2 regions of the Actinotalea sp. JY-7876 genome follow, and region 1 is predicted to be linked to the other one. Evidence: predicted binding sites of a transcription regulator. Region 1 holds the regulator's gene; the other holds the start of a gene.
The links. The regulator HspR, encoded in region 1, represses chaperone genes until heat shock. The targets are predictions, from matches to a motif close to AAGTTGAGTCNNNNNGACTCAACTT.
Positions count from the first base shown of each region.

Region 2: clpB (ATP-dependent chaperone ClpB) is a predicted target of HspR. The motif match lies at 1,726-1,750, and genes of this name have one in related genera.

Region 1 is NZ_CP059493.1:3,312,017-3,317,463, forward strand. Features, by position in the region: gene H2O74_RS15285 (sigma-70 family RNA polymerase sigma factor) at 1-363, opposite strand, end outside; gene H2O74_RS15290 (hypothetical protein) at 547-1,314, shown strand; gene H2O74_RS15295 (heat shock protein transcriptional repressor HspR) at 1,339-1,767, opposite strand; gene H2O74_RS15300 (DnaJ C-terminal domain-containing protein) at 1,781-2,794, opposite strand; gene grpE (nucleotide exchange factor GrpE) at 2,823-3,446, opposite strand; gene dnaK (molecular chaperone DnaK) at 3,443-5,302, opposite strand.
Region 2 is NZ_CP059493.1:298,086-303,532, forward strand. Features, by position in the region: gene H2O74_RS01450 (septum formation family protein) at 1-114, shown strand, start outside; gene H2O74_RS01455 (alpha/beta hydrolase) at 83-1,117, opposite strand; gene H2O74_RS01460 (universal stress protein) at 1,195-1,602, opposite strand; gene clpB (ATP-dependent chaperone ClpB) at 1,835-4,468, shown strand; gene H2O74_RS01470 (VOC family protein) at 4,525-4,926, shown strand; gene H2O74_RS01475 (septum formation family protein) at 4,913-5,447, opposite strand, start outside.

The DNA of each region.
Region 1 (5,447 bases):
CGGCGCCTCGGTGGACTCGCCGGGGCCGACCGCCGCCTCGAACATCTCGACGTCGTCGGACGCGACGGTCCGCTTGCTCGCCTCGGTACGTTCCATCGCGACGCGCCGCAGCACCGTGAAGAGGTAGGCGCGGAAGGCGACGTCGGGCCCGCCGCCGCGCTGGATCGCGGACAGGACGCGCGAGAACGCGTCCGAGACGGCGTCGTCGGCGTCGGCGGCGCGGTTGGAGTACTGGCGCGCGACGGCGCGCGCGGCGCCGACGTGGCGCTCGTAGAGGACGCCGAAGGGCTCGGACTCACCACCGCGCACGGCGGTGATGAGCTCCGCGTCGCTGGACAGGTCCCAGGCGTTGGCGATCGTCACCCGAGCCCCCTCCGTCGGTCCGCCCTGTGCACAGGCTCTCATGGGCGGTCAACCCCCGTGCGGGTGGCCCCGGGGGTGACATCGGCGGCGCGGGCCCTGAACTGAAGTGTCCGGACCGCCCGATTCCGCGATCCGCGGCCGGAAGTGGCGTCATGGTCACCGCCGTGGCCGCTCTCATCTGTCATGACGACCACGGACCTGACGCGCGACGGGTCGGCGGCGAGCCTGCGCGAGCAGTGGCGTTCCCGGACCGTCGAGTCGGTGTGGTTGCGCCCCGGCGACTGGTACCACCCGGCGGTCGACGCGTTCGCCGAGGCCCTCAGCGCCGAGGAGTGCGCGGCCGCGGCCGCCTCCCGGCTCGGCGAGGTGCGGGGCGCCGCGGGCGTCGGGATCGCCGAGACCCTGGACGACATCGGGCTCGTCTACGAGCTGCTCGGGCGTGAGCCCGGCATGGCGGTCGTCCGGGCGCTGTGCGAGGGCTGGGCGGACGCGGTGGCGTCGGTCCCGGTCCGGGCCTCCTGCCTGGACCCCGAGTCCGGCCTGCCGACGATCGAGTACCTCGGCGTCCGGCTCGCCGAGACGTACGGGGCCGCGCGCCGGCACGGCCACGAGGCGTTCACGACCCACTGCCTGGTCCTGGTCGACGTCGCGCGCGAGGACGTGCCGCCCTGGCGGCGCATGACGCGGTCGGCCGCGATGGGGCAGGCCCTGACGACGTCGCTGCCGGCGGGCCAGCCCATGGCGGCGCTCGGCGGCGGGCGGTTCACGGCCCTCGTGGCACGCGACCGCGACCTCGGGGAGCTCGTGCGCCGGCTGCGCGACGAGGTGAACCGCCAGGCGGTCCAGCTCGAGGTCGCGGACCTGGTGCGCCAGCCGCCGCGCATCTGGATCGAGCCGCTCCCGGAGACGCACGAGTCCGCGGTACGCCTCCTGCACCACCTGCGTCGCTGAGCCGCTGGTCCCGGCGCCGCGGACTCAGCGGCGGCTCGACGGGCTCCAGACCACCAGGGCGCCGTTGGTCGTGACGCGGGCGGGCCGGTGCCCGCGGGGCACGGCGACGACGTCGCCCTGGGGCCCCGCCGCGAAGATGCGGTGTCCCGGCTCGGCCCTGGCACGCAGCGCCTCGACCTGCGCGGTGAGCCGCTCGACCTGCGCCTCGAGCTCGAGGATGCGCTTGATGCCGGCGAGGTTCACGCCCTCGTCCTGCGAGAGGCGCTGGACCTCGCGCAGCGTCGCGATGTCACGCAGCGAGTAGCGCCGCCCGCGCCCCGGGGCCCGCCGGGGGGACACGAGCCCCAGGCGGTCGTACTGGCGCAGCGTCTGCGGGTGCATCCCCGCGAGCTCCGCGGCGACGGAGATGACGAACGCGGGTGCGTCCCACGCCTGCTCCGCGATCCCCGTCACCGTTCCTCCTCCGCTAGCGGGCGGCCCGCGCGCGCAGGTCCGCGCGGACGTCGCCGTCGCGGGTCGCGTCGCGGAACGCCTCGACGGCCGCCCGGGCCTCGTCCGAGAGCCGCTGGGGCACGACCACCTGGACCGTGACGAGCAGGTCGCCGGTGCCCTTCGGCGTCGCGACCCCGCGGCCGCGCACGCGCAGCGTCCGGCCCGACGGCGTACCCGCGGGCACCTTGACCCGCACGGTGCCGCTCCCGCCCGCACCGCCGAACGTGGGCACCTCGACCTCGGCACCGAGCGCCGCCTCGTCGAAGGTCACCGGGACGGTGATGCGCAGGTCACGCCCGTCGATCGAGAACACCGGGTGCGGCTCGACGTGGACGGCGATGACGAGGTCGCCGGCGGGGGCCCCGCCCTCGCCGGGCCGGCCCTTGCCGCGCAGCCGGATCTTCTGGCCGTCGCGCACCCCGGCCGGGATGCGGGCGGTGACCCGGCGGCCCTCGACCGTCAGCGTGACCGTCGAGCCCTCGACCGCCTGCCGGAAGGGCAGCGTCGTCGTCGCCTCGATGTCCTGGCCCTGCATGGCGCGGCCGAAGCCGCCACCACCGCCCCCGAAGAGGCCGCCGAGCAGGTCCTCGAGGCCGGGCTGCCCGGCACCGCCGCCGCCCGGCGACGTCGTGTAGCGGACGCGGCCGCCGCCGGGGGCGCCGCCGCCGAAGAGGCCGCCGAAGACGTCCTCGAAGCCGGCCGCGCCCTGGCCGCCCGGGCCGCGGCCCGGCGCGTTGAAGCGCGCGCCGCCGCCCGCCATGGCGCGGATGGCGTCGTACTGCTGGCGCTGCTCGGGGTCGGACAGGACCGCGTAGGCCTCGCCGACCTCCTTGAAGCGCTCCTCCGCCCGCGCGTCGTCGGGGTTGTGGTCGGGGTGGAGGGTGCGGGCGAGCTTGCGGTACGCCTTCTTGATGGCCGACGCGTCGGCGTTCTTCGGGACGCCGAGCGTCGCGTAGAAGTCCTTCTCGAACCAGTCCTGGCCGGTCATCGCACCCTCCTCCCCGTCCTCGTCCTGCTCAGGCGCCGGGCTCCGCGACGGCGACGCGCGCCGCGCGGACGATGCGGTCGCCCACCCGGTGCCCCGGCTGCAGCACCTGCACGACCGTCGGCTCGCTCACCTCGTCCGAGTGCGAGTGCATGAGCGCCTCGTGCACCGTCGGGTCGAAGGGCTCGCCGGCCGCGCCGTACCGCTCCCAGCCGAACTTCGCGAGCGACGCCTCGAGCTTGTCCGCGATCGACGCGAACGGGCCCTCGGCGAGCTCGCCGTGCTGGCGGGCCAGCTCGACGTCGTCGAGCACGCCCAGGAGCGCCTCGACCATGGCGACGACCGTCTGGTCGCGCGCCACGAGCCGGTCGCGGTCGACCCGGCGCCGGTAGTTGACGTACTCGGCCTGGAGTCGCTGCAGGTCCTCGAGCCGCTCGGCGGCCAGGGCCTCGGCCCCGCCCGGGGCCGGCGCCGGTGCGTCCGGTTCCGCGGGCGGCGTCGCCGCCTCGGGCTCCGGTGCGGCCGGCGTCGGCTGCGACTCGCGGACCGCGCCCGTCTCCGGGTCGATCCTGCGCTTGTCGGTGAACCGCGGGCGGGCGGGGTCGGTCTCCTCGCCCCCGCCCTGCCCGGGCTGGTCCGCGAACTGGTCGGTCACTTCTTCTCGTCCTCGTCCACGATCTCGGCGTCGACGACGTCGTCGTCCTGCGGCGACGCGGCGCCCTCGGGCGCTGCCGTGCCGGCCGCGGCCTCACCCGCGGCGTCGGACTGGTAGATCGCCTCGCCGATCTTCTGGCTGACCGCCGTCAGGGCGGCCTGCTTCGACTTCACGGCCTCGATGTCGTCGCCCTCGAGCGCCGTGCGGAGCTCGGTGATGGCGCCCGTGACCTCGGTCTTGACGTCGTCCGGCACCTTGTCGCCGTTGTCCGCCAGCACCTTCTCGGTCGAGTACGCGAAGGCCTCGGCCTGGTTGCGGGTCTCGGCGTCCTCGCGGCGCTTCTTGTCCTCGGCCGCGTGCTCCTCGGCCTCGCGCACCATGCGCTCGATGTCCTCCTTGGGGAGGGCCGAGCCGCCGGTGATCGTCATCTTCTGCTCCTTGCCCGTGCCGCGGTCCTTGGCGGACACGTGCACGATGCCGTTCGCGTCGATGTCGAACGTGACCTCGATCTGCGGCACGCCGCGCGGCGCCGGCGCGATGCCGGTGAGCTCGAACGTCCCGAGCGGCTTGTTGTCCCGCGCGAACTCGCGCTCGCCCTGGAACACCTGGATCAGCACGGACGGCTGGTTGTCGTCGGCCGTCGAGAAGATCTCGCTGCGCTTGGTCGGGATGGCCGTGTTGCGCTCGATGAGCTTGGTCATCACGCCGCCCTTGGTCTCGATGCCGAGGCTCAGCGGGGTGACGTCGATGAGCAGCACGTCCTTGCGCTCACCCTTGATGACGCCGGCCTGGAGCGCGGCGCCGACGGCGACGACCTCGTCCGGGTTGACGCCCTTGTTGGGCTCCTTGCCGCCCGTGAGCTCGCGCACGACCTCGGTCACGGCGGGCATGCGGGTCGAGCCACCGACGAGGACCACGTGGTCGATGTCGGAGAGCTGGATGCCCGCGTCGCGGATGACCGCGTGGAACGGGGCCTTGGTGCGCTCGATCAGGTCCGCCGTCATCTGCTGGAACTGCGCCCGCGTGAGCTTGGTGTCCAGGTGGACCGGGCCGTTCTCGCTCATCGACAGGTACTGCATCGAGATCGTGGTGCTCGTCGCGGACGAGAGCTCCTTCTTGGCCTGCTCGGCGGCCTCGCGGAGGCGCTGGAGCGCGATCTTGTCCTTGGACAGGTCGACGCCCGCGGTGTTCTTGACCTCCTTGATGAGGTGCTCGACGATCCGGTTGTCCCAGTCGTCGCCGCCGAGGCGGTTGTCACCCGACGTCGCGCGGACCTGGATCGTGGAGAACTGATCCTCGTCCTTGCCCACCTCGAGCAGGGACACGTCGAACGTGCCGCCACCCAGGTCGAAGACGAGGATGAGCTCGTCCTCCTTGCCCTTCTCCAGGCCGTAGGCGAGCGCCGCCGCCGTCGGCTCGTTGACGATGCGGAGCACGTTGAGGCCCGCGATCTGGCCGGCGTCCTTGGTCGCCTGGCGCTCGGCGTCGTTGAAGTACGCCGGGACCGTGATGACCGCGTCGGTGACGGGCTCGCCCAGGTACTCCTCGGCGTCACGCTTGAGCTTGCCGAGGATGCGCGCGGAGATCTCCTGCGCGTTGTACTTCTTGTCGTCGATGGCGACGGACCAGTCCGTGCCCATGTGGCGCTTGACCGAGCTGATCGTCCGGTCGACGTTGGTCACCGCCTGGCGCTTGGCGACCTCGCCGACGAGGACCTCGCCGGTCTTGGAGAAGGCGACGACGGACGGCGTCGTGCGCGAGCCCTCCGCGTTCGCGATGACCGTCGGCTCGCCGCCCTCCAGGACAGCGACGACGGAGTTGGTGGTACCGAGGTCGATCCCGACCGCACGTGCCATGAGAGTTCCTTCTTCCGTGTGTTGAGCCTGCTGCACTCAAGTCTGCTGCGGGCGCGTCGGCGACGCAACTTTGCGACGCCAGAGTTGAGCCCACCAGACTCAACCCAAGCGGCATGCCGGATGTTCCCGCCGCCCGCCGGCGATC
Region 2 (5,447 bases), 530 kb from region 1:
CTCGCGCCCAGCGAGATGGGCTGGAACGAGCTCGACGACCGCGAGGTCCTGTGCATCGCGCTCGACGAGACCGAGGGTGGCATCACGGGCAGCCTGGAGGGCGCGGCTCGCTGAGCCGTCGTGGCGGTGGGTCGGCCGGGAGTCGCTCGGCCACCCACCGCGCCACGTCGGCGAGGTAGCGATCGCGTGCCGGCGCCGACGACAGCGCGAGGTCGTGCACGCCGCCCGGGACCTGGACGATCGTGACGTCGGGGCCCAGCCGCGGCGCGCGCTCGACCATGTGCTCCACCGCGAGCACGCTGTCGGTGCGGTCGAGCGCCTCGTGCAGGCGGTCGGCGGGGCCGGACGCGTCGCTCGTGCACACGAGCACCGGGACGTCGACGGCCAGGCCGCGCGCGACGGCGCGGTGCCCGCGCCGCACCGAGCGGATGAAGCCCGCCCGGACGCCGAAGCCCTCGTGCGGCTTCCACGCCAGGTCGTAGTCCCAGGGGCCCCCGGTCTCGCGGTGCAGGCCCCGCCCGTAGTGGGGCTGCAGCTGCGAGACGACCGTGTGCGGCGCGACCCTGCCGAGCATGTCGACGGCGCGCGTCGTGACGACGCGGTCGAACCACCCCCGGTTGAGCTCGAGCCACGGGCTGTTGAGGACGAGCGCGTCGACCACCGGCTCCGCGCGGCCGCGCCGCTCGTGCGCCCAGAGGCACAGCAGCAGCCCGCCGGTCGAGTGCCCGTGCCCGACGACGACGGTGTGCCCCCACTCACGCAGGAGGCGCACCGAGCGGTCGAGCTCCTCGGCGTGCACGGCCAGGTCCGGCGCGTCGTTGGGCCGCTGGTGCGCCAGCAGCGAGCGGCCGTAGGACCGCAGGTCCAGGGCGTAGAAGTCGTAGCCCATGGCGGCCCACGCCTCGCCCAGGTGCGCCTGGAAGAAGTAGTCGACGTAGCCGTGGACGTACAGCACCGCCCGCTCCAGCCGGGGGACCCCACGGCGCCGGACGAGCGTCGCGACGCCCGGACCCTGCGCGTCGGGACGCAGGTCGAGCGTCAGCGCCTCCCATCCGGGCAGCACGTCGTCGTGCCACTGGGCGTGCCTGGCGGGCGGGGTCCCGGGTCCGTGCGTCACGTCGCTCCTCGTGGGCGCTGGCGGCGTCCGCGACGCCGGCGTGCGCACATCGTGGCAGGCGCCCGGGGGTGGCCGGGTCAGGCCGCCAGGGCGTGCTCCGCCTTGACCGCCAGGACGGGGCAGGGCGCGTCGAGGAGGATCGCCTGCGAGCGGCTGCCGAGCAGCAGCTTGCCGACGGGGCTGCGGTGGCGCAGGCCGATGACCACGAGCTGCGCGCCCGTCTCGGCGGCCAGGGAGACGATCTCCTCGGCCGGGGCGCGCCCGCGCACCAGCTGACGCAGCGAGTAGCGCACGCCGCTCTCCCGGAGGAGGGCCTCGATCCGCTCGAGCTCCCGGTCCGTCGCGAAGGTCGACTCCGACGGGTCGCTGGACCCTGACACGTTCACCACGAGCAGCTCGGCGCCGCGCGACCGCGCCTCGGCGAGCGCGTGGGTGAGGGCAGCGGTGCCCTCGGGGGTCGGGGTCCAGCCGACGATGATCGACATATGAGGCTCCTCGGATCGGGCGGCCGGATCGCGGCCGACTGCCATTGTCCCGGTGCCGGGCGGGCCAGTGCTGGGACCAGCTACCCAGGGACGCCTCGCGCGGCCGGAACCTCTCGCGCCGCAGAGTTGAGCGGAATAGACTCAAGTTGACCCTCGGTTGAACCAGGGGACACCAGACCACGCACGACACGGGACGGGCGCACCGTCCACGCAGCCCGGAGGCGCACCACTGATGGACCAGAAGTTCACGACGAAGTCGCAGGAGGCCCTCGCCGCGGCGATCCAGGCCGCGACGGCGGGCGGGAACCCGCAGCTCGAGCCGGTCCACCTGCTCGACGCGCTGCTCGAGCAGCCGGGCGGTGTCGCCTCGGCGCTGCTCGACGCCGTCGGGGTGGACCGCGCGGCGCTCGCGCAGCGCACGGCGGCCGCCAAGGCCACGCTTCCCGCGGCGTCGGGCGGCTCCGTGGTCCAGCCGACCCTGTCGCGCGCCACGAGCGCGGTCATCACGGCCGCCCAGCAGGAGGCGCAGGCCCTCGGCGACGAGTACGTCTCGGCCGAGCACCTCCTCATGGGCATCGCCGCGGGCTCGTCGCCCGCCGCCCAGGCGCTGCGGGACGCCGGCGCCACGCGCGACGCGCTCGCGGCGGCGCTGCCCACCGTGCGCGGCTCGGCCCGCGTGACCACGCCCGACCCCGAGGGCACCTACCAGGCGCTCGAGAAGTACGGCGTCGACCTCACGGCCGCCGCGGCCGAGGGCAAGCTCGACCCCGTCATCGGCCGTGACGCCGAGATCCGCCGCGTGGTGCAGGTGCTCTCGCGCCGCACCAAGAACAACCCCGTGCTCATCGGCGAGCCGGGCGTGGGCAAGACCGCCGTGGTGGAGGGCCTCGCCCAGCGCATCGTCGCGGGCGACGTGCCCGAGTCCCTGCGCGGCAAGCGGCTCATCGCGCTCGACCTCGCCTCGATGGTCGCCGGGGCCAAGTACCGCGGCGAGTTCGAGGAGCGCCTCAAGGCCGTCCTCGAGGAGATCAAGTCCTCCGACGGCGAGGTCGTCACCTTCATCGACGAGCTGCACACGGTCGTCGGGGCCGGTGCGGCCGAGGGCTCGATGGACGCCGGCAACATGCTCAAGCCGATGCTGGCGCGCGGCGAGCTGCGCATGGTCGGCGCGACGACCCTCGACGAGTTCCGCGAGCGCATCGAGAAGGACCCCGCCCTCGAGCGGCGGTTCCAGCAGGTCTTCGTCGGGGAGCCGAGCGTCGAGGACACCGTCGCGATCCTGCGCGGCCTCAAGGAGCGGTACGAGGCGCACCACAAGGTCGGCATCGCCGATGCGGCGCTCGTCGCGGCGGCGACGCTCTCCGACCGGTACATCCCCGGGCGTCAGCTCCCCGACAAGGCGATCGACCTGGTCGACGAGGCCGCGTCGCGCCTGCGCATGGAGCTCGACTCCTCGCCGGTCGAGATCGACGAGCTCCGCCGCGCCGTGGACCGCATGACGATGGAGGAGTCCTACCTCGCCGAGGCGGCCGACCAGGACGACCCGGCCTCGCGCGACCGCCTCGAGCGGCTGCGCGCCGAGCTGGCGGACCGCCGCGAGGAGCTGGCCGGACTGACCGCGCGCTGGGAGGCGGAGAAGGCCGGGCAGAACCGCGTGGGCGAGCTGCGCGTGCGCCTGGACGAGCTGAAGGTCGCGGCCGAGAAGTCGCAGCGCGAGGGCGACCTCGCGACGGCGTCGCGCCTGCTCTACGGCGACATCCCCGCGGTCGAGAAGGAGATCGCCGAGGCCGAGCAGGCCGAGCGGCGCCGTCCGGAGGGCGAGGGCCCCGCCGAGGCGCCCATGATCGCCGAGCGGGTCGGCACCGACGAGATCGCCGAGGTCGTCTCCGCGTGGACCGGCATCCCGACCGGACGCCTGCTCGAGGGCGAGACCGCCAAGCTGCTCCACATGGAGGAGGTGCTCGGCGAGCGCCTCATCGGGCAGAAGAAGGCCGTCGCCGCGGTGTCCGACGCGGTGCGTCGCTCGCGCGCCGGCATCGCGGACCCGGACCGGCCCACGGGCTCGTTCCTCTTCCTGGGCCCGACGGGCGTCGGCAAGACCGAGCTCGCCAAGTCGCTCGCGGACTTCCTCTTCGACGACGAGCGCGCCATGGTCCGCATCGACATGTCGGAGTACGGCGAGAAGCACTCGGTCGCGCGCCTGGTGGGTGCCCCGCCCGGGTACGTCGGCTACGAGGAGGGCGGCCAGCTCACCGAGGCCGTGCGGCGCCGGCCCTACACGGTCGTGCTGCTCGACGAGGTCGAGAAGGCCCACCCCGAGGTGTTCGACATCCTGCTCCAGGTGCTCGACGACGGGCGCCTGACCGACGGCCAGGGCCGCACGGTCGACTTCCGCAACGTCATCCTCGTGCTGACGTCGAACCTCGGCTCGCAGTTCCTCGTGGACCCGACGCTGGACGACGCCGCGAAGCGCGAGGCCGTCATGAGCGCCGTGCGCGCGGCCTTCAAGCCAGAGTTCCTCAACCGCCTGGACGACGTCGTGCTGTTCGACGCGCTCTCGCTGGGGGAGCTGAGCAGCATCGTCGACCTGCAGATCAAGCGTCTGGCGGCGCGCCTCGCGGACCGGCGACTCACGCTCGAGGTCACGCCCGCCGCGCGCGAGTGGCTCGCGATCGAGGGCTTCGACCCGGCGTACGGGGCCCGGCCGCTGCGCCGCCTCGTGCAGCGCGAGATCGGCGACCGGCTCGCGCGGATGCTGCTCGCGGGCGAGGTCCACGACGGCGGCACGGTGACGGTCGACCTCGCGCCCGAGGACGGGCTCGCCGTCGGCGCCGCGCGTCCCGGCCTGGTGCTGACCGCGGCCTGAGCGTCAGCGTCCCCAGATGCTGACGTGGCTGGTGCAGGGCGTGCATGCTGGCGACCATGAGCATCGTGTGGTGGGAGGTCGAGACTCCGGCGCCCGAGGCGTTCCAGGCGTTCCACGGCGCGATGTGGGGGTGGACGTTCCGGCCGGCGTTCGCGGACACCGAGCTGGGCGCCGACTACTGGATCGTGCACGACGGCGAGTCCGGCATCGGCGGCCTGCAGCGCGGCCTTCCCGGCGCCGACCCGCGGGCCGGGGTGCGCCTCTACGTGCTCGTCGAGGACCTGGAGGCGGCGATCGAGCGGGCGGTGACGCTCGGCGCCACGGTGGAGCGGGCCCGGACCGAGCTCGGCGGAGACGACCGATGGTTCGGCGTCGTGACCGATCCCGGCGGCGTCTCCTTCGGGCTGTGGACGGCCGAGCCGTCCCGCTCCGCGGCGGACCCCGTCAGCCGGTCGTGACCTCGTCGCCCGCGGCGAACGAGCCGCGCGCCTCGCCGTCGGGAAGCCACGCGAGGCACAGGCCGGCGCGGTCGTCCTGGCCCCAGCTCGCCTCCGAGGGCGTCCACACGACCGCACGGAACCCGGCGTCGGCCTGCCGGGAGTCCATCTCGCAGGCCGCGGCGGCCTCGGCGTCGACGCGCTGCCGGCCGGGCCACGCGTCCGACCGGAACCGGTGGATCCCCACGACCTCGGCGACGTGGGGCTCCGCGCACGGCACGACGTCGACGCGGCCGACGTCGCCGTCCTCGGGCAGGCGGGCGACGCAGTGCCCGACGTCGAGCCGGCGGCTGTGCACCGTCGTGGCCTCGGAGACGTCGCCGAGCGGCGAGGTCTCGGCGCGCATCCGCAGCGCCACGACCGCCGTCGCGACGAGCGCGAGGAGCACGACGGCGGCGACCGACCACAGCACGAGGCGGCGGGCGCGGCGCGGGGGAGGCGGTCGGTCCGGGTCGGCCGTCCAGCCGGGCGCGTAGTACGCC